Regions from separate parts of the Paenarthrobacter sp. A20 genome, predicted to be linked through region 2. Evidence: riboswitches for the same ligand, from Rfam matches in the RefSeq annotation. Region 2 holds a riboswitch; each other region holds the start of a gene.
The links. A riboswitch is a leader RNA that binds a small molecule or an ion and turns the genes downstream of it on or off. The one in region 2 is predicted to bind cyclic di-AMP.

Region 1: another riboswitch for cyclic di-AMP. It lies ahead of J3D46_RS24480 (M23 family metallopeptidase); the one in region 2 lies ahead of J3D46_RS06750 (NlpC/P60 family protein).
Region 3: another riboswitch for cyclic di-AMP. It lies ahead of J3D46_RS08755 (hypothetical protein); the one in region 2 lies ahead of J3D46_RS06750 (NlpC/P60 family protein).
Region 4: another riboswitch for cyclic di-AMP. It lies ahead of J3D46_RS09740 (C40 family peptidase); the one in region 2 lies ahead of J3D46_RS06750 (NlpC/P60 family protein).

What each region holds. Positions count from the first base shown of each region.
Region 1 covers NZ_JALJWH010000003.1:68,590-74,123, forward strand. The annotation lists gene J3D46_RS24465 (cytochrome c oxidase assembly protein) at 1-391, shown strand, start outside; gene J3D46_RS24470 (cytochrome c biogenesis protein ResB) at 388-2,016, shown strand; gene J3D46_RS24475 (SURF1 family protein) at 2,006-2,863, shown strand; cyclic di-AMP (ydaO/yuaA leader) riboswitch at 3,155-3,329, shown strand; gene J3D46_RS24480 (M23 family metallopeptidase) at 3,333-4,145, shown strand; gene J3D46_RS24485 (vitamin K epoxide reductase family protein) at 4,174-4,851, opposite strand; gene J3D46_RS24490 (TlpA disulfide reductase family protein) at 4,892-5,503, opposite strand.
Region 2 covers NZ_JALJWH010000001.1:1,392,884-1,398,417, reverse strand. The annotation lists gene J3D46_RS06765 (PEP/pyruvate-binding domain-containing protein) at 1-46, opposite strand, end outside; gene J3D46_RS06760 (universal stress protein) at 67-1,104, opposite strand; gene J3D46_RS06755 (FAD-binding protein) at 1,522-2,214, shown strand; gene J3D46_RS06750 (NlpC/P60 family protein) at 2,379-3,155, opposite strand; cyclic di-AMP (ydaO/yuaA leader) riboswitch at 3,159-3,351, opposite strand; gene J3D46_RS06745 (copper resistance CopC family protein) at 3,502-4,131, opposite strand; gene J3D46_RS06740 (NCS2 family permease) at 4,246-5,534, shown strand, end outside.
Region 3 covers NZ_JALJWH010000001.1:1,823,328-1,828,861, reverse strand. The annotation lists gene J3D46_RS08765 (response regulator transcription factor) at 257-997, shown strand; gene J3D46_RS08760 (HAMP domain-containing sensor histidine kinase) at 1,001-2,494, shown strand; cyclic di-AMP (ydaO/yuaA leader) riboswitch at 2,603-2,790, shown strand; gene J3D46_RS08755 (hypothetical protein) at 2,794-3,636, shown strand; gene J3D46_RS08750 (glycosyltransferase) at 3,807-4,820, shown strand; gene J3D46_RS08745 (aminotransferase class V-fold PLP-dependent enzyme) at 4,817-5,534, opposite strand, start outside.
Region 4 covers NZ_JALJWH010000001.1:2,040,055-2,045,588, forward strand. The annotation lists gene J3D46_RS09735 (M23 family metallopeptidase) at 1-693, shown strand, start outside; cyclic di-AMP (ydaO/yuaA leader) riboswitch at 819-1,000, shown strand; gene J3D46_RS09740 (C40 family peptidase) at 1,005-1,748, shown strand; gene J3D46_RS09745 (NlpC/P60 family protein) at 1,849-2,622, shown strand; gene J3D46_RS09750 (HNH endonuclease) at 2,840-3,340, shown strand; gene J3D46_RS09755 (NTP transferase domain-containing protein) at 3,383-4,288, shown strand; gene J3D46_RS09760 (molybdopterin molybdotransferase MoeA) at 4,285-5,534, shown strand, end outside.

The DNA.
Region 1 (5,534 bases), on a different contig from region 2:
GGTGCCGCTGATTTCCGCTGACCCGCTGCCGAGCAGGCAGACACACTTCGGCCGGTTGTTGGACATCTTTGCCGAGATGCCGCTGCATGCCTTTTTCGGTGTCGTGATCATGATGGCCACCGCGCCCATGGTCAAGTTTTTCGCCGCGCCGCCGGAGAGCTGGAACGTGGACCCCATGCAGGACCAAGGACTGGCCGGCGGGCTGGCCTGGTCCTACGGGGAGCTGCCGGGAGTGCTGTTGTTGATGTTCATCCTGGTTCGCTGGCAACGGGACGAGGCCCGGGGCTGGGTCAAATCCGAACGCAAGGCTGCGGTAGCGGGGGACCCTGACCTGGACGCCTACAACGAATACCTGCAACAACTGGCCAACCGCCCGGTGCGCCGACGATGACATTACCTGACACTTCAACACCGGCCGCCGATCAGGCGCAGCACCCCGTATTGCCGGCATTGGGGCCCTGTGGGATGCTGCGCTGGGCCTGGCGGCAGCTGACCAGCATGCGAACGGCCCTGTTCCTGCTGCTCCTGCTCGCAGTGGCCGCCGTGCCGGGCTCGCTGTTCCCGCAACGATCAGCCAATCCCGCCCTCGTTACCCGGTACATCAAGGACAACCCGGCCTACGGGCCGGTCCTGGACGTGCTGCAGATGTTCGATGTCTACTCCTCCGTGTGGTTCTCAGCCATCTACATCCTGCTCTTCATCTCCCTGATCGGCTGTGTCGTTCCCAGGGCCCGCACCCACTACAAAGCCTTGCGCTCCCAGCCGCCACGTACCCCAAAACGGCTCTCCCGGCTGCCCGAGTATGGCACCTTGATCCTGCCCGCTGGGGACGGGATCACCGCGGCCGCCGCGATAGCGGACGCCGCGGACGTGCTGAGGAAGCGCGGCTACCGGGTCGAGGTCAGGGACCGGGATGGGCTGCGTCCCTCTCTGGGTGCCGAGCGTGGGTTTTTGAAGGAGGCCGGCAACCTGGTGTTCCACACCTCGCTGATCGGGGTGCTGGTGTGTGTGGCCATCGGCGGGATGTTCGGCTATCGGGGACAGAAGATCCTCATCGAAGGCGGCACTTTCGTCAATACCCTGGTCAGCTACGATGCCTTCACCCCGGGAATCAACTTCAACACCGCCTGGCTGGATCCTTTCGCCGTCACTTTGGAGAGCTTCGAGGTCCGTTTCGACAGGGAATCACGCCAGCAGTTCGGCCAGCCGATCGACTTCACCGCCGAGCTGAGCACCAAGGACGGAGCGGAGTCCCCGGCACGGGAACAGACCCTGAAAGTCAACGAACCAGTCTATTTCGGTGAAACCGGGGTGTTCTTGGTCGGCAACGGCTACGCCCCGGTCGTCACCGTCAAGGACGGCACCGGGAAAACCGCCTTCAGCGGTCCCGTGGTGTCCATCCCCAACGACGGGGTCTACACCTCTTCGGTGGTCCTCAAGGTCCCGGACGCCGCACCATCCCAGCTGGGCTTTGTCGGGTTCTTCCTGCCCTCGGCCATCAAGAACGACCAGGGCGTGTCCTACAGCTTCGACCCCGATCCCCTGAACCCGCAGCTGAGCCTGAACTCGTACTACGGGGACCTCGGGCTGGACACCGGAGCGCCGCAAAACGTGTACGTCCTGGACGTGGCCAAGCTGACCCAACTCAACGGCAGGGACCTTCCCGCCGGCGGCATCACGCTTCAACCCGGTGCAACGTACACGCTGCCCGAAGGCAAGGGAAGCATCAGCTTCGACGGGCTTAAACGCTACATCGGGGTGGATGTACGCAGTACCCCCGCCCAGGGCTGGGTGCTGGTATTTTCGCTGCTGGCCGTGGCAGGGCTCATGGTCTCCCTGTATGTGAACCGGCGCCGGGTATGGGTCCGCGCCGGCACCCACGTGGACGGCAGGACGATGGTCGAATACGGCCTTCTGGCCCGCGGAGAAGACCACCGCCTAGCCGCCGAGGCGACGGCGATCCGCGCACTGTTGGCACGGCAATGGCAGCTCCAGGAGGAACAGGATGGCGTATAGGTTCCTTCTGTCCTGGCGTTGGGCGGGTTGGCTGCTGCTGGCCGCATTATTCGCCGCGGCATGCATTGGGCTGGGGAACTGGCAGATGGAGCGCCGGAATCAGACCGTGACCGAAATCCGCAGGGTCCAGCAGAACTACGACAGAACCCCGGTGCCGTTCCAGGATGCCCGCGCCTCCTTTGACGTCGCCGACCCCGACGCGAAGTGGAGAACGGTTGTAGTGTCAGGGCGGTACCTTGCCGAGGACCAGAGAATCATCAGGAACCGACCCAACAATTCCGTTGCCGGATACGAGGTAGTGGTGCCGCTCCGGCTTGCTTCCGGTGAAACGATCGCAGTCAACCGGGGCTGGCTGCCGATCGGCAACACCCGGCCCGGGTACCCCGATGCCGTGCCCGCACCACCAGCGGGAGAAGTCTCGGCGGTCGTACGGATCAAACCCTCCGAGCCCGATCTGGGTCGTGACGCACCCGAGGGCCAGTTGGCCAGCATCGACCTGTCCTATTACGCGAGCCAGCTGGGGTACCCGTTGCTGGCAGGCAGCTACGGGGTCATGGCCTCGGAGTCCCCGCAGCCTGCCACAGTCCCGCAACCACTCGCCCCGCCGGCCGTCAAGGAAGGCTCGAACCTGTCCTACGCCCTGCAGTGGATCACCTTCGGCGTCTTGGCCTTCGTGGGTTTCGGGTACATGGCACGGCAGCAGGCCCGCATGCACCGTGAGGAACGGGACATGCCCGACGAATCCGCGGAGACCGCAAGCACCGCCCAGCAACCCCGTGCTCCCGCCCCGCGCAAACGCTCCCGCGTCGAGGAAGAAGACGCCCTGCTGGACTCGATGGGACTCTGACCAGGCACGGCAGGCCCGACGGGAGAGGGTGCCCCGGAACGGCTAGGGCATCCCCGGCCAGGCGGAGATCACCCGGTGTGCCGGGAACGATCCCATGGCCGGGATCGTTGACCCCTTAGCTGCAAATCTGAAGATACGGTCAAGCGTCTCAGAACAGCACCGAGCCGGGCGTCCCTGACCGAGGCCGACAACCCCTAAGTCACGAAATTGTAACGATGATGCTTTGCAGCTACTATTAATTCAGGTTTTTCTGTATTGAGACCCTTGATGCCCCGCGCTGGACCCCGCCGGGGGCATCAAACGACTATCCCTTTTTGACGGCGGGGGTGGAGGACCCAGAATCGGCAGCAAGCCTGCCTTGGGGTGAAGCCGTGATGTCGGTGGCCTGAAAGCCGCCGGGCACGGCCGGGCATTTTTCCTTGGCCCGAACCCGACAGCTAACTTCGCAGGCGAACCGAAAGGATCCCCCTTGCCTTCTGTACCCCCCCATGGCCGCCGCCGAAAACCAACCTCCGGATTCGCGCCCCGCACGGCCGTCTCGATGAAATCCCCCACTACCGGCCGTCACCGGCCCCTGCCAGAGGCAGAAGCGCGGGGGAGCCGGCGCAAACAGGTCACGGCCGCCGCTACGCTGAGCGTCGCCGCGCTGTTGACCGCAGCGCTCACTGCCGCCCATGCCGGGCCGGCCCCCACCAGCACAGCCCTCGCGGTGCAGGCATCGGGGACGGCAGCTGCCGGCGCGCCCGTCCAAGCCCCCGTGGGGGCTTCCATCAGTTATGAACGCCCGGCTGTCACCACACAGCAGGCACCGTTGCCGGTACCGGCCAAGACCCCCATAGCTGCTGCCGGCGCGGCCGCGCCGACGACCCCGGCGGCCTCCCCGGCCGCTGCCGCGGCCCGGTTGGGGGCGCCGCTGGCCAGCATGTCGGTCACTTCTCCGTTCGGTATCCGCACCAGCCCGATCTCGGGCACCGGGGAGCTGCACACCGGCCTGGACCTCGTGGCAGCCTGCCAGGTAGCGGTGTTCGCCGCCGGAGCCGGGACCGTCGTGGAGGCCGGATGGTCCCCCTACGGTGGCGGGAACAGGATTGTGGTGGACCACGGCAACGGCCTGAAGAGCACCTACAACCACCTCGCCGCCATCGAAACTTCCGTGGGCGCGACCGTAACCGCCGGCCAGCGGCTGGCCGCGGCCGGAACCACCGGCAACTCCACCGGATGCCACCTGCACTTCGAGGTACTCCTGAACGGGCAGACCGTGAACCCGCAGGGATGGATGTAAGCCTCGCCCATCGCCTTGGTTGTCAGGGTCAGAGTCCTGATGTGCCCAGGAAGACGTGGCTGAAGGCGAAGAAGATGGTTGCGGTAACAGCCACGTAGAGCAGCGCGGTAATGATCCAGCCAAATTCGCCGACAACGCGGGCCGCGCCGGCGGGTACTTTGATGACTCCATGGGTGATGTTCCGGGCCGTGACCCAGACGAACAGGGGAATCATTGCCGCCCAGACAATCATGCAGAAGGGGCAGAGGATGTGGATCGAGTACAGGGCCTGGGACCATAGCCACACGACGAAGGCAAACCCCAGCGTGACACCGGCCTGCAGCCCGGCCCAGTACCAGCGGGCGAAAGTTGCCCCGGAAAGCAGCGCCATGCCCGTGGTGATGATGACGGCGAACGCCACGATCCCGATGAACATGTTGGGGAATCCGAAAACGGAACTCTGCCAGGTCTGCATGACCTGGCCGCAGGAAATCCAGGGATTGACGTCGCAGACGGTTTTGTAGCCTGGGTCTTTGAGTACCTCGAGTTTCTCCAGGACCAGGGCGCCGGAGGCGAGCCAGCCGATGACGCCGGTGATGACCAGGAGCCAGCCAAAGGGCTTGTCGCGGGTCATGCGGGGAATATCCGGCCCAAGCTGGGCTGCGACTGAGGCAGCGCCAGGGTCTGAGGTGGTCACGTTCGCGGCGGATTTCGCGGTGCTGGTCATGGCAGAAGTCCTTTAGGTGGTCTGGTGGCGGGCTTGGTATTCATGATCCCGCAGCTGCGGTAGTGATCAGTGCCTTCAAGGTTCCTTTTTGCGAGATCCCCAGGATCCGGGCACTGACGCGCCCTTCAGTGTCCAGGACCAGGGTGGTGGGCACTGCACGGGGCGGGACGTACTCGGTCATGGCGAGGAGGATGCCGCCGTCGCTGTCATCGAAGCTGGGGTAGTCGACCTTGAAGGTCCGTTCGAAGGCTTCGGCCGTCGCGGCGTCGTCGCGGACGTTGACGCCGTAGAACAAGACGCCTTGGTCTTTGAATTCGGTATGCAGGGCGGCCAAGTCCGGGGCCTCCGCCCGGCACGGAGCGCAGGCCGCGTACCAGAAATTGAGGACCACGACCTTGCCCGCCCAGTCCCGGGCAGCAACCTTCTCCCCACTGAACAGCCGGCCCTCCAGAGACACCCGGGCACCGCGTGAGGCGGGCGGGTATTCGTTGACCGACCCGTCGCCGGCGATGTAGTTTTTGTCGTCTCCGGCCTTGGCCTGCTGGGCCAGATCGTCCGGGGCTGCACAGCCGGCGAGGGCAAGTACTGCCGCGCCCATGCCCAGGATGGTGCGGCGGCCGGGGCGCCGCAGCGGTCCTGGTTGGTTGATCATGCTCTCAGTCCTTGCTTGTTGTGTCTGTGTG
Region 2 (5,534 bases):
CCGCTCCTTGGTCCTGCGGCTGCTCCCCGGCCTGCTGGCTGTCCATGGAAGGTGGCAATCCGCGGCTTAGGCTGCGCCGAGCATCGGCCCAAACTTGTCGCGGTCAGCAAGCCGGGGATCCTCACGGTCCGGGACCACCAGCACCGGCCCCTTGGCGTGGTGCAGGACGCCGTCCGAGGTGGAACCCAGGAGCATGCCAGCGAACCCGCCGCGGCCACGGGTCCCCAGCACCACCAACTCCACGCTGCGGCTCGTCTCCACCAGGACGTCCACCGGCGATCCATCGCGGAGGTCCGTCTCAATGGTCAGGTGCGGGAAGTGGCTCCTAAGCCACGCGACACCTGCGTCGAGCTGGACCCTGATGTCCGCAAACAGAGCATCGCGGTCCAACGGGGCCGGGACCCAGGCCAGGGAACCGCTGTACTGCGGCACAGCACAGATCACTCGGAGCTTGGCGCCCATGCGCTGGGCTTGCTCAGCTGCTTCGAGCACTGCCACACGGGCTTGCTCGGAGCCATCCACGCCCACTGCAACCACGTTTTCCACGGTGCGGGGGCCTGCCTTGGCATGCTCGGCCTTGATGTGTTTGTCCTCGGTATTCTCCCCCAGCCGGTCGGCGCAATACAGGGGCACCGTCACGGTGGGGCATTTGGCGTGGGCCGGCAAGGCGCTGCTGACGGAACCCAACAGGCGCCCGACGAAACCCCCACGGCCCCGGCTGCCGAAAACAAGGAGTGCGGCCTCTGCAGAGAGATCCAGCAGGACACCTGCAGCGTCGCCGTTCTCCACCGAAGCGTCGACGTCGATGGCATAGCCGGAGATCTTGTCCATGGCCTGCTTCACGATCGCATCCGCGCCCTCGCGAATCACTGAATCGTCCACGGTTGCGTAGCCACCGTCCAGCCCTGATGCGGCGAAGATGGGCACTGAGTAGGCCGTGACGATGTGCAACGGAAGCTGCCGGCGCTCTGCTTCCCGCGCGGCCCAAACCAAGGCACACTGACCGTGCTCCGAACCGTCCACTCCAACGACGATGCCGCCTGGTGCGACAGCTTGGTCGTCGCCCCGCTGTGGCTCTTCACTGTGTCTGCCGTGCTGGTCCATTGGGGCCCGCCTCTCCACCTACTGCTTGATGTTCCGGCTATTCTGCCAGAGGTTTTCCGGGTCGGATTCCCTGACTGCTTCATTGTCAATGGCCGGGGCAGGAGAAACCTGGAAATTTCTCCTTCCAAGGCCCACTATTCTCGGTCGGCAACGCCGAATCAAGGCGACTTTGGGCTATGTGTATAACGGTCCGGGCTCGGTTATCGGAGGTCCATTTTGCGCTCCGGATGAACAACCCAAACACGCGCATCCGGGAGGCTATCCATGGCCGAAAAAGTTCGGTAGTGTTCGAGTCACCGAATGGCCGGCAAACGTGTTTCACGACACACTCCGGCCATTTATTTGCGGCCGCTTGGGGAACTCGGACGCGACCCCACGCGATGCCGAAGGGCACACACGTCAAGGAGGAACCAAGCAGTGTCACTCACGCCTGATTCCGCCACGGAACGCACCACCACCGTGGTCATCGGAGCCGGCTTGTCCGGCTTGGCAGTTGCCAGTGAGCTCAGCCGTTATGGCGTGGGTTCCATCGTCGTGGACGGCTTTGGTGCGTTGTCCGCAACGGGCCCGTCGGTCCATACAGGTATGCTTCAACGCTGCGACGCCGCCGATCCCGCTGCAATGAAGGAACGCAACGAGATCCTCCGCCACTTGCGGAACTACGCGGCAAGCCATCAGCTGGACGTCCGCAGCACCACGCGCGCCGTGCGCCTTGATTTCCTGGGCTCGGATCCGTCACAGCAGATTGGCTACGGTTTGGCCGCCAGCATGACCACTGCGGGGCTGAGAACCGGACTCCACGTATCCGGCCCCCTCGAATCCACCCGTCGCCAGTGGGCAGTCCACACCGCCAACGGGGTTCTCCTGGCCGACCACATCGTGGTCACGCGCTGTGCGCAGAGCCAGCTGCGCCGGATGCTGGCCGAACTCGGGATTGCCATCGGCCAAAACCTGGCCGCGGCCATGAGGGCAGTCGGGATGCATCTTGTAGGCGTCGGCGAACTCATTACGCCCACCCCCAAGGAAGTCCTTCGGCAGGCCAAAGCAGTGGGTCAGGCGATCTCTTCCAAGGTTGCCCTCCCGGCAGGGCCAGGCCTGGCCACCGCCTAGCCGATCCAACCGGCACACCCTGCCCCACTACGCGGCAAAGGCGCGCCTACCCGCCGTCGTACGTCCATGTCTGGAACTTTTACGCACAAAACTTAACGCCAAAGGCCGGTGCCTTCGAGGAGTGATTCCTCAAAGACACCGGCCTTTGGACTGAAGCGTGAGGCTTATGCGCCAGCGCGTACGTAGGTCAGGGGACCCGTTGCGGTCAACCAGCTGATCGGGTGGATGCCCGTCTGGTTGCCGTTGATGCCACCGCTGATGGCCTGGCCGTTGCCGATGTAGATGGCGACGTGGCCGGACTGAACGATCATGTCACCGGGCTGGGGGTCGCTGACGACCTTGCCGTAGTTCATGAACTGCATGGGGCCAAGGTCACCAACAGGGATGCCTGCGGAGCCGAGAGCCCGTTCCACCATGGCGGTGCAGTCCTGCATGATGCCGATCTGGGCGTAAGCCGAGGCAACCATGGCTGCGTTGACGCCACCGACTGCCGGGGCAGCAGCAGCGGGAGCAGCAGCAGCCGGAGCGGCAGCTGCGGCCTTGGCGACAGGAGCCGTTGCAGCGGCAGTGGTGACTGCTGCCTTCTTGGCTACGGGAGCCTCAACGACGGGAGCCGGCTTCTCGATGACCGGAGCCGCTACGGAAGCAACGGCAGGGCGCTCGAAGTTGATGGTCGCCGTGGAGGCGGCGGTAACAACCTGGGTGGGAGCTTCGGAGGCGGTCTCTGCGACCGTGGCGGGGCTGGAGTCCCGCTGAACCGGAGCTTCAGCTGCGTGGGCGGCGATGGAGCCGGTCAAGACGAGGCCCGAGGCTGCTGCGATGACAGCTGCCTGGCGGCCAGCGCCGGAGGCGTTGCTGGCAACTGCCTTGGAGATGGAGATGAACGGATTAGGACGTACGCTGTCCGCCTTACGACGGCCGCGAAGAATGCGTGAAGACATGAAAGAGCCTCTCCCGATGCCTGCGAGGTTAGCTGTCGGATTCGGATGGGAGTCACCCGGTCACTATCCCCCGCTGTTCAGCGGAAGCTTCGTGACTTCACCCCAAGGCACGCTCGAAAGCGACCTAAAATGGGTTCCCCGTCTCTGCCGTAAGGTTTGTCTGCGAACGGATTCCGGACTGCGGCAGAGCTAGGCAATCAGGCCGGAAGTGCCCGCTACGTGGAACAGGCACAGGTACAACCGTACGCGATGATCACGCCGAAGTCACATTTAAGTAACGAGAACTACTCTTCTGGCGTGTCGCGGTGACCGTTTCGAGATATTCGCAGGTACGTAGAAAACCCCGTTATTCCGCGGGATTCTCGCCATCCGCGTCGTTGGAAGCAGCGAGTTTCCTACGTGCCGTAACAGCCAGAAAGATAACGAGTCCGATAGCAACAACGGCCAGTCCCACGATGCTCCACGGGAACGGCTGGGAGGCATCCGCGGCCGGTTCGCTGGTGCCCGTTCCCGGCGCACCGGTACCGGCCGTCGGTACCGAGGCTGAAGGAGCCGAAGCAGACGGTGAGGCAACCGCCGAACCGCTTGCCGACGTCGCGCCTCCGGCTGCCGTGAACGTAAAGGTGCCCTCGATGGGGTGCGAATCGCTGCTGACGACCCGCCAGACCACCGTGTACTCGCCCGCGGGTGCGCCTTCGCGCAGCTTCTGGACAGCTTGGTTGTCAATGATTTCCACGGGACCGTCTGCCCAGTTTTCGCCGCCCGCCGTGACTGTTACGCCCGAACCGATGGCCAGCGGCCGGTTGTTGAACGTGATGGAGACCGACGCCGGGACGACAGTCACGCTGGCACCGTTGGCCGGCGTGGTGGATTCGGCGACGTCATGGGCGGACGCCGGAGCCGCGGAAAACAGCAAGGCCGACGCGAAGGCGAGGGCAGCAACGACGGCGGCCAGAAGCGGGCGGATGGTACGCATGGGGCGGTTTCTCCTAGTGTTGGCTTCCTTACAGACTAGGCGAATCGTCCGGGGCGCCCGTATCCGACCGCATAGGATTTGAGAGCACACTCCCCTCGATCCCCGGAGTCCTTCATGCTTAAACAAGGTTCTGCAGTCGACCGCTACTTCAAAATCACTGAACGTGGATCCACGTACTCCCGGGAAATTCGTGGCGGCTTCGCAACGTTCTTCGCCATGAGCTACATCGTGGTGCTGAACCCCCTGATCCTCTCCGGAGCGGACTCGAGCGGAGCGTCCCTGGGCTTCACGGCCGTCGCAGCCACTACTGCTTTCGTGGCGGGCATCCTGACCATCCTCATGGGCGCGTGGGCCAAGCACCCGTTCGCCGTTGCAACGGGGCTCGGCGTGAACGCGTTCGTGGCCGTCACCGTGGCCTCACACCCCGGACTGACCTGGCCGGACATGATGGGCCTCGTGGTGCTTTCCGGCGTCACCATGCTCATCCTGGTGCTCACCGGTTTCCGTACTGCGGTGTTCAAAGCCGTTCCAGAAGCCCTCAAGACGGCAATCGTGGTGGGCATTGGTCTCTTCATTGCACTGATCGGCCTGGTCAATGCCGGATTCGTGCGCCGCATCCCGGACGCCGCCGGCACCACGGTTCCCCTGGGGCTGGGCGTGGACGGCAAGCTCATGGGCTGGCCCACCCTGGTTTTTGCGGTGGGCCTGATCCTGACCATCGCCCTGGTGGTTCGCAAAGTCCGCGGCGCCATCCTGATCGGGATCGTGGTTTCCACCGCCCTGGCAGCCATCCTTGAATTCACGCTCCACATCGGCCCGAGCTTTGACGGCAAGAACGTCAACCCGCGCGGATGGTCGCTCGTGGCGCCCACGCTCTCCGAATGGGGCGCCCCGGACTTGTCCCTGATCGGCAAGGCGAACCCTTTCGGCGCGTTCGAGCACCTCGGTTTCATCGCTGCTGCTTTGCTGGCCTTCGTGATCCTCCTGAGCATCTTCTTCGATGCCATGGGCACCATGGTGGGCCTGGCAAACGAGGCCGGAACCGTGGACAAGGACGGCAACATCCCCAACGTGGACCGGGTCCTGCAGGTTGACGCCCTCGGCGCAATCGTCGGTGGCGGCGCGTCCGTATCGTCCAACCAGATCTTCGTTGAATCCGGAGCGGGCATCGGCGAAGGCGCACGCACCGGCCTCGCCTCGATCGTTACCGGAGTGCTGTTCCTGGTGGCCATGTTCTTCACGCCGCTGATCAACCTGGTTCCGTTCGAAGCCGTTGCCCCGGCACTGGTTGTCGTGGGCTTCATGATGGTTTCCCAGGTGGGCAAGATCGACTGGCAGGACTGGGGCGTCGGCATCCCGGCGTTCCTGACCATCGCCCTGATGCCGTTCACGTACTCCATCGC
Region 3 (5,534 bases), 430 kb from region 2:
TCGGCCAATCGGGCATGATGTGCATCGGCATTCCCGGGAAGTACCCAGCTGCGGAATCTCACGATCTGAAACACTTGTTGTCCAATCGCCGGGGGCCCCGTTCGGGAATTTTCCGCCGAAAATCTGCTACAAGCCGTAGAAACGGGATTCCTCGAGGCTCACGGCTTCCGGACTCCCACCTCGCTAGTGTTGACTTCACAGCATCCTCACAGGACAGGCAAAGCGGTCGCTAACCCGCAGAACAGAGAGTTGTCCCATGGCCTCCTCGCATTCCATGACCAACAATCTCCCCCAACTGTCCCACCCGGACGGCTCACCTATCCGCGCCTTGGTGGTGGATGACGAACCCAGCCTGGCCGAACTCATGAGCATGGGCCTGCGAATGGCCGGCTGGTCGGTAGCAGTTGCCGGCGACGGCCCCGAGGCTGTGAAGCTCGCCAAGGATTTCCGGCCCGACGTCCTTGTTCTGGATGTCATGCTGCCCGGATTCGACGGTGTGGAGGTCCTCAACCGCATCCGAGCGTTCGCCCCCGAAGTTCCCGCGCTTTTCCTCACCGCCAAGGACGCTGTGCAGGACCGCATCGTTGGCCTGGCGGCCGGCGGCGACGACTATGTCACCAAACCCTTCAGCATGGAGGAAGTCCTCCTGCGCCTCCACCGCCTGGTCCAGCGTTCCGGCGTGGCCGCCATGGACACTGCCGAGCTGGTGGTGGGCGACCTCACCCTGAATGTTGACACCCGCGAAGTCACCCGTGCCGGGGAGGACATTCCCCTCACCGCCACCCAGTTCGAACTTCTGCGGTACCTCATGGAAAACCCCAAACGCGTGGTCAGCAAAGCCCAGATCCTGGACCGGGTGTGGGACTACGACTTCGGCGGACAGGCCAACATCGTAGAGCTCTACATCTCATACCTGCGCAAGAAGATCGAGGCCAACCATCCGCCGATGATCCACACCATCCGTGGCGCCGGCTACGTCATCAAACCCGCGGACTAGGCGTTGAGCACACTTTCAGGAGTGGCCAGGACGTCCGGTCGCAGCTGGCTCAACCCCTCCACCTGGCACTTGCGCACGCGGCTGGTCCTGGTGGCCATGGCCCTGCTGGTCGCCATCTGCGGGGCAGTGGGCGTGGTGAGCTACGCCTCCATGGACATGGTGTTCAACAGGCAGCTCGACAGGCAGCTGGAGCAGGCGTCCAGCCGCGCGAATGACTTCGGCAGGCCGCCGTCGAACTTTCCTGGATCCGGAAGGCCTGACCCGCTGGAGGCTCGCGGGCAGGCCGCTGGGACACTGAACGCCCGGATCGACGGCTCAACTGTGAGCAGCTCGGGCCTGATCGATGCCAAGGGCAATCGTGTGTCGCTCTCTACGGACGACGAGCAAGTACTGTTGGCCCTCCCCAAGAACAGTGATCCGGCGGACCGATCCCTCTCCAACGGGGACTACCGGCTGGTGGCTGTCGAGACCGCCTATGGCGATGTGATCGTCACGGGCCTGCCGCTCGCGGACAAGCAAAGCGCCGAGGCCTCACTGGTGTGGACCATGGTGCTGGTTTCCCTGGGCGGTCTGGTCATCATCGGCCTCGCGGGAACAGTGATCATCCGGCGGACCATGCGGCCGTTGGAGCAGCTCTCCGAGGTAGCCACCAAAGTTTCGCGCCTTCCCCTCGACGCCGGTGAGGTGGCACTTGCTGTGCGCGTACCGCCGTCGGCCGCCCATCCCGGAACGGAAGTCGGCAGCGTTGGCCATGCCCTCAACCAGATGCTGAACAACGTCTCCAATGCCCTGGAAGCGCGCCAGGAAAGCGAGACCAAAGTGCGCCAGTTCGTCGCGGACGCGTCGCACGAACTCCGAACGCCGCTGACGGCCATCCGCGGTTACACCGAGCTGCTGAGGATGACCGAGAACTTCACCGATGACGGCCGAAAGTCGCTGTCACGCGTCCAGAGCCAGTCCGAACGGATGACCACCCTGGTGGAGGATCTGCTGCTCCTTGCCAGGCTGGATGAAGGCCAGCCGGTCAAGGTCACGGACGTGGACCTCACCCAGTTGGTGATCGAAACTGTCAGCGATGAGAAAGTCATGGCACCGGACCACATCTGGCAACTTCAACTGCCTGATGAGCCCGTCACGGTCCGGGGTGACGCTACGCAGCTGCACCAGGTCCTTGCCAATCTTCTCTCCAATGCCCGTAAACATACCGACTCCGGCACCACGGTGGTCACCGGCGTCATGCTCTCTGCCGATGGCAGCGCTGTGGTGACCGTGACGGACAACGGGCCCGGCATTCCAGAGGATTTCCAGGGCCGGATCTTCTCCCGCTTTGCCCGCGCCGATGCCGCGCGATCGGGGTCTGAGGGCACCTCCGGACTGGGCCTGTCGATCGTTGAATCCATCGTGGAAGCGCACGGCGGCACCGTGGAAGTGACCTCACGGCCGGGGCGCACGGAATTCGCCCTTCGACTCCCCGCTGTCGCCAACGAACAGATGTAACGAAGTCAGCAAGGCGACTCACCGGCGTCGTGATCTCTGTTACCTAAATGTGACTTCTGCGAATTCCTCCTGTACCGTCGAAAGGGTGGGTCGCCCCAACTGACCCGCATCCGGGATGCGCCGAGCTCTGCCACTTCCCGGAGTCCGTTCTTACTCCGAGGCAGAGACGGGGGACCCAGAGTCTCCGGGCCCAGGCATTTATGCCGGACCCTTGGGGTGAAGCCGCAGCGTGATGCGCGGCCGGATGACCTCATCCGAACCCGACAGCTAACTCCGCAGGCGCTGAGAGGTAATCACACATGTCTGAATTCAATGATCAGACGCGCCCTTCCGCGCGTCACCGCGATGAGCACAACGCACCGTTGACCAAGTCGCAGGCTGTCCTCAAGAACGCTGCCCGCCAGGGTAAGTCCGGCCACCGCATGTCGGTTGTTGCCGGTGTTGTAGCCGCTGCGCTGGGCGTTGCATCGCTCGGTACTGCTGCCAACGCCGCCCTGACCCTCCCCGAGGTAAGCCGCGTTGCAGAGACCCAGGCGAATGCCCAGGTCAGCAACAACAAGACAGCTGAAATCTCCGCTTCCTTGGATGCAGCCGCCGCAAAGGGCGCCGCTGACAGGGCTGCCGTGGACAAGGCCGCTGCCGAAAAGGCTGCAGCCGAGAAGGCCGCAGCGGACCAAGCCGCTGCTGAAAAAGCAGCCGCCGAGAAGGCCGCAGCCGACCAAGCCGCTGCTGAGAAGGCCGCCGCTGACGCTGCAGCCAAGCAAGCCGCCGACGCCGCTGCTGCCGCCGCCGCTGCCGAGGCCGCAGCTGCGGCCGCCGCCCCGAAGGCCGTGGACGACCCCGCCGCCGCCAAGGCCTACGCTGCCAGCATCCTTGGCAACTACGGCTGGAGCGCCAGCGAAATGACTGCGCTGAACACCCTGTGGGAGAAGGAATCCAACTGGAAGACCACCGCCACCAACGCTTCCAGCGGTGCTTACGGCATTGTCCAGTCGCTGCCGGCTACCAAAATGGCAACCGCGGGTGCTGACTGGCAGACCAACTACCAGACCCAGATCAAGTGGGGCCTGAACTACATCAAGGAACGCTACGGATCCCCGTCGGCCGCCCTGGGCTTCCACCTGGCAAACAACTGGTACTAAGCCAGACTGCTTGATCACCGCGCCGGTTCCCGCCGTTCGCACCAGTACCCACTGGAGCGGATGGCGGGAAACGGCGCGGTTTTCGCGTCTCACAGGTGCCGTCCATGGTTCACAGTGGGGTCACAGCTTCCACCTAAAGCCCTCTTAATCGGCGGGCCCATTCTGGAAACATGACGCTCACAGACCCATCTACCAGCGCTCCACCACGACGGTTCCACTCGGCGCGCTTCGGTGGCGCGGCGTTAAGCACCACACAGCAGGGCCTTGCCCAAGCGGGGCCACAAACCCGATGCTCCCCCATTGACACCCGCGCTGCCGTCCCGGTCCTGGACGTCACCCTTCCCGTGTTCAATGAGGAAGACCGCCTGGAACAGAACCTGCGCAGGCTGCACGGACACCTTGCAGACTCCTTTCCGCATACCTTCCGGATCACGGTGGCGGACAACTGCAGCACAGACAACACCCTGAGGATCGCCGAGCGCTTGGCCCGTGAACTGCCTGAACTGAGAGTGGTTCGATTCCAGCAAAGGGGTCGCGGGAACACACTCCGCCACGTCTGGCAGTTCTCGCCATCACCCATGCTCGCCTACATGGAAGCAGACCTTTCCACGGACTTGTCGGCCCTCGCTCCCCTTCTGGCACCGCTGCTCTCGGGCCATTCGGATCTCGCCGTCGGCACGCGGCTGGCACGGAGCTCGCAGGTGGCCCGCAGTCCCCACCGCGGATTCATCTCCCGCAGCTACAACTTCCTGCTGCACGTGGTTCTTGGGGCACGCTTTTCCGACGCCCAGTGTGGGTTCAAGGCCGTCCGCGCCGACGTCGCGCACCGCATCCTTCCACACACGACGGACGACGGCTGGTTCTTCGACACCGAACTCCTGGTGATCGCCGAACGCTGTGGTTTGCGCGTTCACGAAGTCCCCGTTGACTGGACCGACGATCCCACCTCAAGTGTCGACGTCGTACGCACCGCGCTTGCCGACCTGCGCGGCGTAGCGCGCCTGGGACGCGATCTTGGCAGGGGGCGGGTTCCTTTCAGGGAGCTCCGCCGGGACATCGGCCGCATGCCTCCACCCACGGCGGCGTCCGCGGTGACAGGGCTGGTGGGACGTTTAGTTGGCTGGGCCGCGGTGTCCGCTGCCGTGGTGTTCGTCGTCCTCCACGCGGCCCACGTGGTGGGCTAGGACTCCGGTTCAGCCTGCACCGCGCCGCGAACCGCGGCGATGGACGCAGCAACATCCCCTGCGTCCGTGGTCCAGTTGCTCACCGAAATCCTGAGGATTTCACGTCCACGCCACGAGGACCCGGACATCCACACCGCGCCCTCGGCCATCAACCGTTGCGTGACACGGTGTGTCCGGTCATCACTGCCGAAGCTCACCGAGACCTGCGTGAACACGACGTCGTTGAGCACTTCGACTCCCGGGATCGCGGCGAGTCCTTCGGCCAAGGCACGGGCATTTGCAGCGAGCCGCTCCACCATGGAGATCACCCCGTTGCGGCCCAGTTGCCTCAGGGCTGCCCATACAGGGATACCCCGGGCACGGCGGGACATCTCAGGCACTTTCTCGAAAGGATCCCCCGGTCCGGCATCCGTGGCAATGAGGTAACTCGTGTGGACACTGAAAGCACGCCTCAAAGCTTCCGGGCGGGCGACGATTGCCAAACCACAGTCATAGGGGACGTTCAAGGTCTTATGGGCATCCGTGGCCCAGGAATCTGCTTCTTCCACTCCGGCCAGGCGGGCCCGCAGCGTCGGGCTGACGGCCGCCCACAAACCGAAGGCACCATCCACGTGCACCCAGGCTTCACGATCATGGGCCACGGCTATGGCTTCCTCCATGGGATCAAAGGCGCCGGAATGCAGGTTGCCCGCCTGCAGGCAGACCAGCGACGGT
Region 4 (5,534 bases), 650 kb from region 2:
GTAGCCGACTTTGCCGCAGCCAGTGGCGTCGGGCAGAAGGCCGGAGTTGCGCTTGCCGCCACCGGACTCGCCCTGACTGTCGGTCTGCCGGCCACGAGCCCCGTCATGGCCACCTCGGAATCAGGCCAAACCGAGTCGGCCCTTGCCGTCGCCGGTGGCAGCCAGCCCGAGGTTTCCGCAGCCGCATCCGCCAAGATCGACTTCAGCCGCGCTGCCGTTGCCACTGCAGCCGACCCCGACGGAAAGCTGAAGCAACTGCTCAGTGCGCAGTCCGCGGGCAGCATTCAGCGGGCCTCGTCGGCGGGCACCATGGCCAGCCCCTTGGACACGCTGACCACAGCTTCCCCGTTTGGCTACCGCGTCAGCCCCCTCACGGGCGGCGCCGGCGACTTCCACCGCGGCCAGGACTTCGTGGCTCAGTGCGGCACCGCCGTACATGCGGCAGCCAGCGGCAAGGTCACCTTTGCTGGATGGCACGAGTACGGCGGAGGCAACCGCGTGGTGGTAGACCACGGGAATGGCCTCGAAACCACGTACAACCACCTGTCATCCTTCACCGTCAAGGTGGGCCAGACGGTCAGCCGCGGCGATACGGTCGCACTGAGCGGCACCACAGGCGCTTCCACCGGCTGCCACCTCCACTTTGAGGTCCAGGTCAATGGTGAAGTTGTCGACCCCATGGGCTGGCTCTAGGGCCAGTTGATGGTTGTCTCTCGCATTCGTGACACACCCCGTGACCTGAATGTGACATTCGCGTTCAACTGTTGTACCGTACAAAGCGCATCGGCTTTTTAGGGGGCCGGTGCACTTGAGTGGATTGCCTAGCTCTGCCACCACTCGAGGTCCGTTCGCATAAATCGTCTGGCAGGGGCGGGGGAACCACTTCTGGTCTTCGAAAGAAGGCCTTGGGGTTAAGTCGCAAAGCTTCCTTGAAGCAGCGCGGCCGGATGACTCCCATCCGAATCCGACAGCTCACCTCGCAGGCATTGGGAGAGGCTACCTACGTGTCATCACGCACTACCCCTGCGCGCCACCGCGCCGAATCGGTTCGTACGAACCCCTTGAACACGCTTTCCAAGGCTGTTTCATCGAATGCCGGTACCGTTGGCCGCCAGGCCGTCGTTCTGGCAGCAGCATCAGGCCTCGTCCTCAGCGTCGGCTTGCCGGCACAGGCAGCTGACACCGACGTTTCCAAGTCGGAAGCCTCCAGCACCCAGCAGATGGTTACCACCGCCGTCGTCACCGCGGAGCCCACAGCTACCGTTTCCTTTGAAAGCCCCGTTGTGGCCACCAAGGAAGCCCCCAAGATCCAGCGCGCTTCGCAGACCACCCAGCGGGCCACTGCAAACGGCACGCAGGACGCAGCAGGTGCTGTCACCGCCAAGTCGTCCGAAGCCAAGGACGCTGCTTCCAGCGCCGCGGCCTCCGGCCTCGCTGCCATCGCCTACACCGGCATTGGCCACCCGTACGTTTGGGGCGGCACAACGCCCAACGGATGGGACTGCTCCGGCTTCACCCAGTGGGTCTACGCACAGGCTGGCATCAGCATCCCGCGCGTCAACGCCTGGACGGCCATGAAGCCCACCAGCACTCCGGCCCCCGGTGACCTGGTCATGCAGAACGGCGGAGCCCACGTAGGCATCTACGTTGGCAACGGCATGATGATCAGCGCTTTGAACCCGGGCCAGGGCACGCTCCTGCACTCAGCTGCCTCCACCGGCACGTCCTCCTTCTTCACCCTCCGCTAGAAACAATCCGGTTCGAGGTTCGCCAGCATGCCCCCCAAGTGCTGGCGCGCCGATTAGCCGCGTGTACCCCAACTGCATGCGGATATGAAAAGAGAAAACCATGACCAGTGCAAACAAAGTTGCACGGCATCGCGCTGAGGCCCCCAAGACCAGCTCGCTTGCCGTCATCGCCAAGGCCGTCAGCGACAACGCCGGTGGCGTTGGCCGCCAGGCAGCAGTCATTGCCGCAGCTTCAGGCCTGGTCCTGACCGGTAGTGTTGCTGCCAACGCTGCCGAGACCAAGGTGGACCGCGAGTCCACCTCGACGTCCACCCTTGACGTCCAGTCGGTAGTTCAGGCGACCATCGCTGCGGACTCCACGGTTGCCATCTCCTACGAGCGCCCCGTGGTCACCACGGTGGAAGCTCCGGCTCCGGTAGTGAAGAAGGCTCCGGCCAAGGTTGAAACCAAGGCGGCCACGGAGAGCACAGCAACGTCCGGCAACGCTACGGTCGCCGTCAACACTGCGGCTCCGGCGGCAAAGGCTCCGGCAGCTGCCAGCGGCCTTGGTGCAGCAATCGCTGCTGCCGCCTACGCACAGCTTGGCGTCACCCAGGACTGCACCATGTTGGTGACCAACTCCCTGGCCGCCGTTGGCATCAACTTCCACGACTGGCCCGCTGGTTACCTGTCCCTGGGCCGCACGGTCAGTGCAGCAGAAGCGCAGCCCGGCGACCTCGCCTACTACGCCAACGGTGGTTTGGCTGGACAGGCCCACATCGCCGTCTACGTTGGCAACGGCATGGCAGTCCATGGTGGATGGAACGGATCCACCACGGCACTGTTCAGCGTCAACGTCGGCTCCGGCCCGGTTTTCATCCGCGTCAACGGCTGATCCCACATCATCATGAACACCCCGCAGGCTCCGGCCGGCGGGGTGTTCTGCTTTAACCGCGCATGAACTCTTGCCGACACCGCAGGCGAAACGGCAGAAAGATTCGTGGATACGGCATATAAGTGCTTACCCTTATGTTGTCGATCCACAGCCCGTACAAGCAGAGGGCAGCCGGCCCTCGTGCCCCTGACGGGTGCGGCCGTGAAGAGGTACGTGCATGCGCACACTCGTTCTGAATGCTGGATATGAACCGCTGGCGGTAATAACATTCCGCCGGGCGCTGGTCCTTGTGCTCACTGGGAAAGCTAGCGTTGTGGCCGAAGGCGACGAGCCTGTCGTCGGGCCACAGGAGATTCTCGGACGACCATCCGTGATCCTCCTCAACCGCTACATCCGTCCCCGGTACAACAGGATTACTGCCGTGAGTCGCCGCGGGGTCCTTCGCCGCGACGGTCACCACTGCGCCTACTGCGGGAAAACAGCCCACACCATAGACCACGTCCACCCCAAGTCCAGGGGCGGCGCGGATTCCTGGGAAAACCTGGTTGCGGCGTGCTTGAAATGCAACAACGCCAAGAGCGACCACACGCTGGCCGAAATGGGTTGGAAACTCCGTTTCAAGCCCGGCGTGCCCCAGGGAACCATGTGGCAGATCAAAGAACTCGAGAAACCTGCGCCGGACTGGGACCCGTTCCTGTTGCCGGAATCCGCTGCCTGATCGATTTCTGCTGACCTCCGGACGTCCGGGTAATCTGGGCGGATGGAGTTCAACGCCGTGATTTTGGCGGGAGGCAGGGCCACCCGCCTCGGAGGCGTGCCCAAGCCGTCGCTGACGTACGACGGCGCGTCGCTCCTTTCGCATGCCCTGCAGGCAGTCCGGGGTGCCGCAGCCGTGGTAGTCGTAGGGCCCGATGCTTCAGGATCCGGCGGTGTGCTGCTACCGGACAATGTGCTGAGGGCGCGGGAGGAACCGGCGTACGCGGGTCCGGCCGCTGCGATTGCAGCGGGCTTGGCCGCGTTGAAGAACCACGGCATGGGCGCTCCGTGGACGCTTGTCCTGGCTTGCGATATGCCGCATGCCTCCCGTGGCGTTGCACTCCTGTGGGAAGCACTTGCCTCACAGCCCGGGGTGGAGGGGGCCATGGCGGTCTCCGCGGACGGCCGGAAGCAACCGCTGCTGGGCGCCTACAGCACCGCAGCCATGGAACGGGAGGTAGGCGTAGCTTCGCAAGGTTCCGGGTTAACGAACTCTTCAGTGTTCCGGCTGCTTGCTAGGCTGAATGTGCTGGACGTTGCCGTCCCCGCAGGCTCTACGGATGACGTGGACACGTGGGAGGACGCAGCGGCCTTGGGCATTGACTACGAGTTGGAGGCGCACGTGAAGAGCCAGGAAGAGACGCTCGAGGAATGGTGCCGCACATTGCTGCAGGCGTTTGAGCTTGAAGGCGTTGAAGTGGACGTTAACGAGGTCCTGGCAGTGGCTGGCGTTGCTGCGCATTCAGTGGTGCGCCCCGCCGCACCCTTGACCACGTTCATCGCCGGATACGCCGCCGGCATGGCCCGCGGCATTGGCCAGGCCAGCGACGACGCGTCCATGAACGCTGCCTTGGACCTGGCCCGCAAAGTTGCCCAAGAGTATTCGGAGTCCGGGGCTGGCGCCGAATGACCCAGGCCCCCAACGAGGGCCATCACGCGGCACACACGTGGCATGAGGCTCGGCAGCGCGCGTTCGATGGCGCTGCTCCCATCCCGCCAGGCCCGGTCCCGCTGGGGTCTGCCCTTGGCCGCACCTTGGCATCGGATGCCCTGGCAGTGCAGGACATGCCCCACTATGCTTCTTCCGCCATGGATGGCTGGGCCGTCAATGGTAGCGGCCCGTGGATACTCAGTGAGCCGGGCCAGAGGCTTGCGCCTCACCAAGCCAGTCCCATTGTTACCGGTGGGCTGATACCTCCCGGGGCCAAAGCCGTGCTGCGCAGCGAGAGTGGCGTCATCACTACGGACGACGACGGCCTTCCGGTCCTTGCGTTGGGCGGCACCGCCAAACCGGGGGAGCCGCGCAACGGCCAACACATCCGCAGGGCTGCAGAAGAGGCAGCCGAGGGTGATGTCCTGCTCAAAGCCGGGACAGTGCTCAACCCGGCGCACATCGCGCTGGCAGCGTTGGCAGGCCTGGATCACGTGGAAGTCATGGGCAAACCACTGGTCAGGTTCCTTTTGACGGGTTCGGAGGTGGTGGCCCAAGGTATCCCGCGGCCTGGACAGGTCCGGGACACCTTCGGCCCGCAACTCGGCGCCGTGGTGGAACTCCTGGGCGGTATCGCCGGGGAGCAGCTCAGGGTGGGCGACAGTTATGGGGAGTGGCTCGCCGCACTTCAGGACACCGAGCCGTCCCCCGAGGAACTCAGCGCAGACGAACCGTACGCAGAAACTGAACCGCCTGCCGACGTCGTCATTACGACCGGCGGGACAGGGCGTTCGGGGACTGACCACTTCAGGCGGGCGGTGGCAGAACTTGGTGGCCGGTTGCTGATCGACGGTATTGCCATGCGGCCTGGACATCCGGCCGTGTTGGCGGAGTTGCCCGATGGCCGGTTCGTCCTGGGTCTGCCTGGAAATCCGCTTGCCGCGATGATGGCCTTATTTACCCTGGGGGCGCCCTTGCTGGCTGCCTTGGGCCACGGAAGCCTCCAGGAAGTGGGCGAAGTTCCTTGTGGAGCGATGATCGACGCGGAGCCCGGACGGACCCGCCTGATGCCTTTCAAACTGGTGTATGGCTTGGCGTCGCCGGCACAGCATGCTGGCCCGGGAATGATGCGTGGCCTGGCCGGTGCGGACGGGGTCATGGTGGTACCGCCGCATGGAGTCCAACTGGGCGAGCTGGTCCCGGCCTTTGCCTTGCCGTGGGGCAA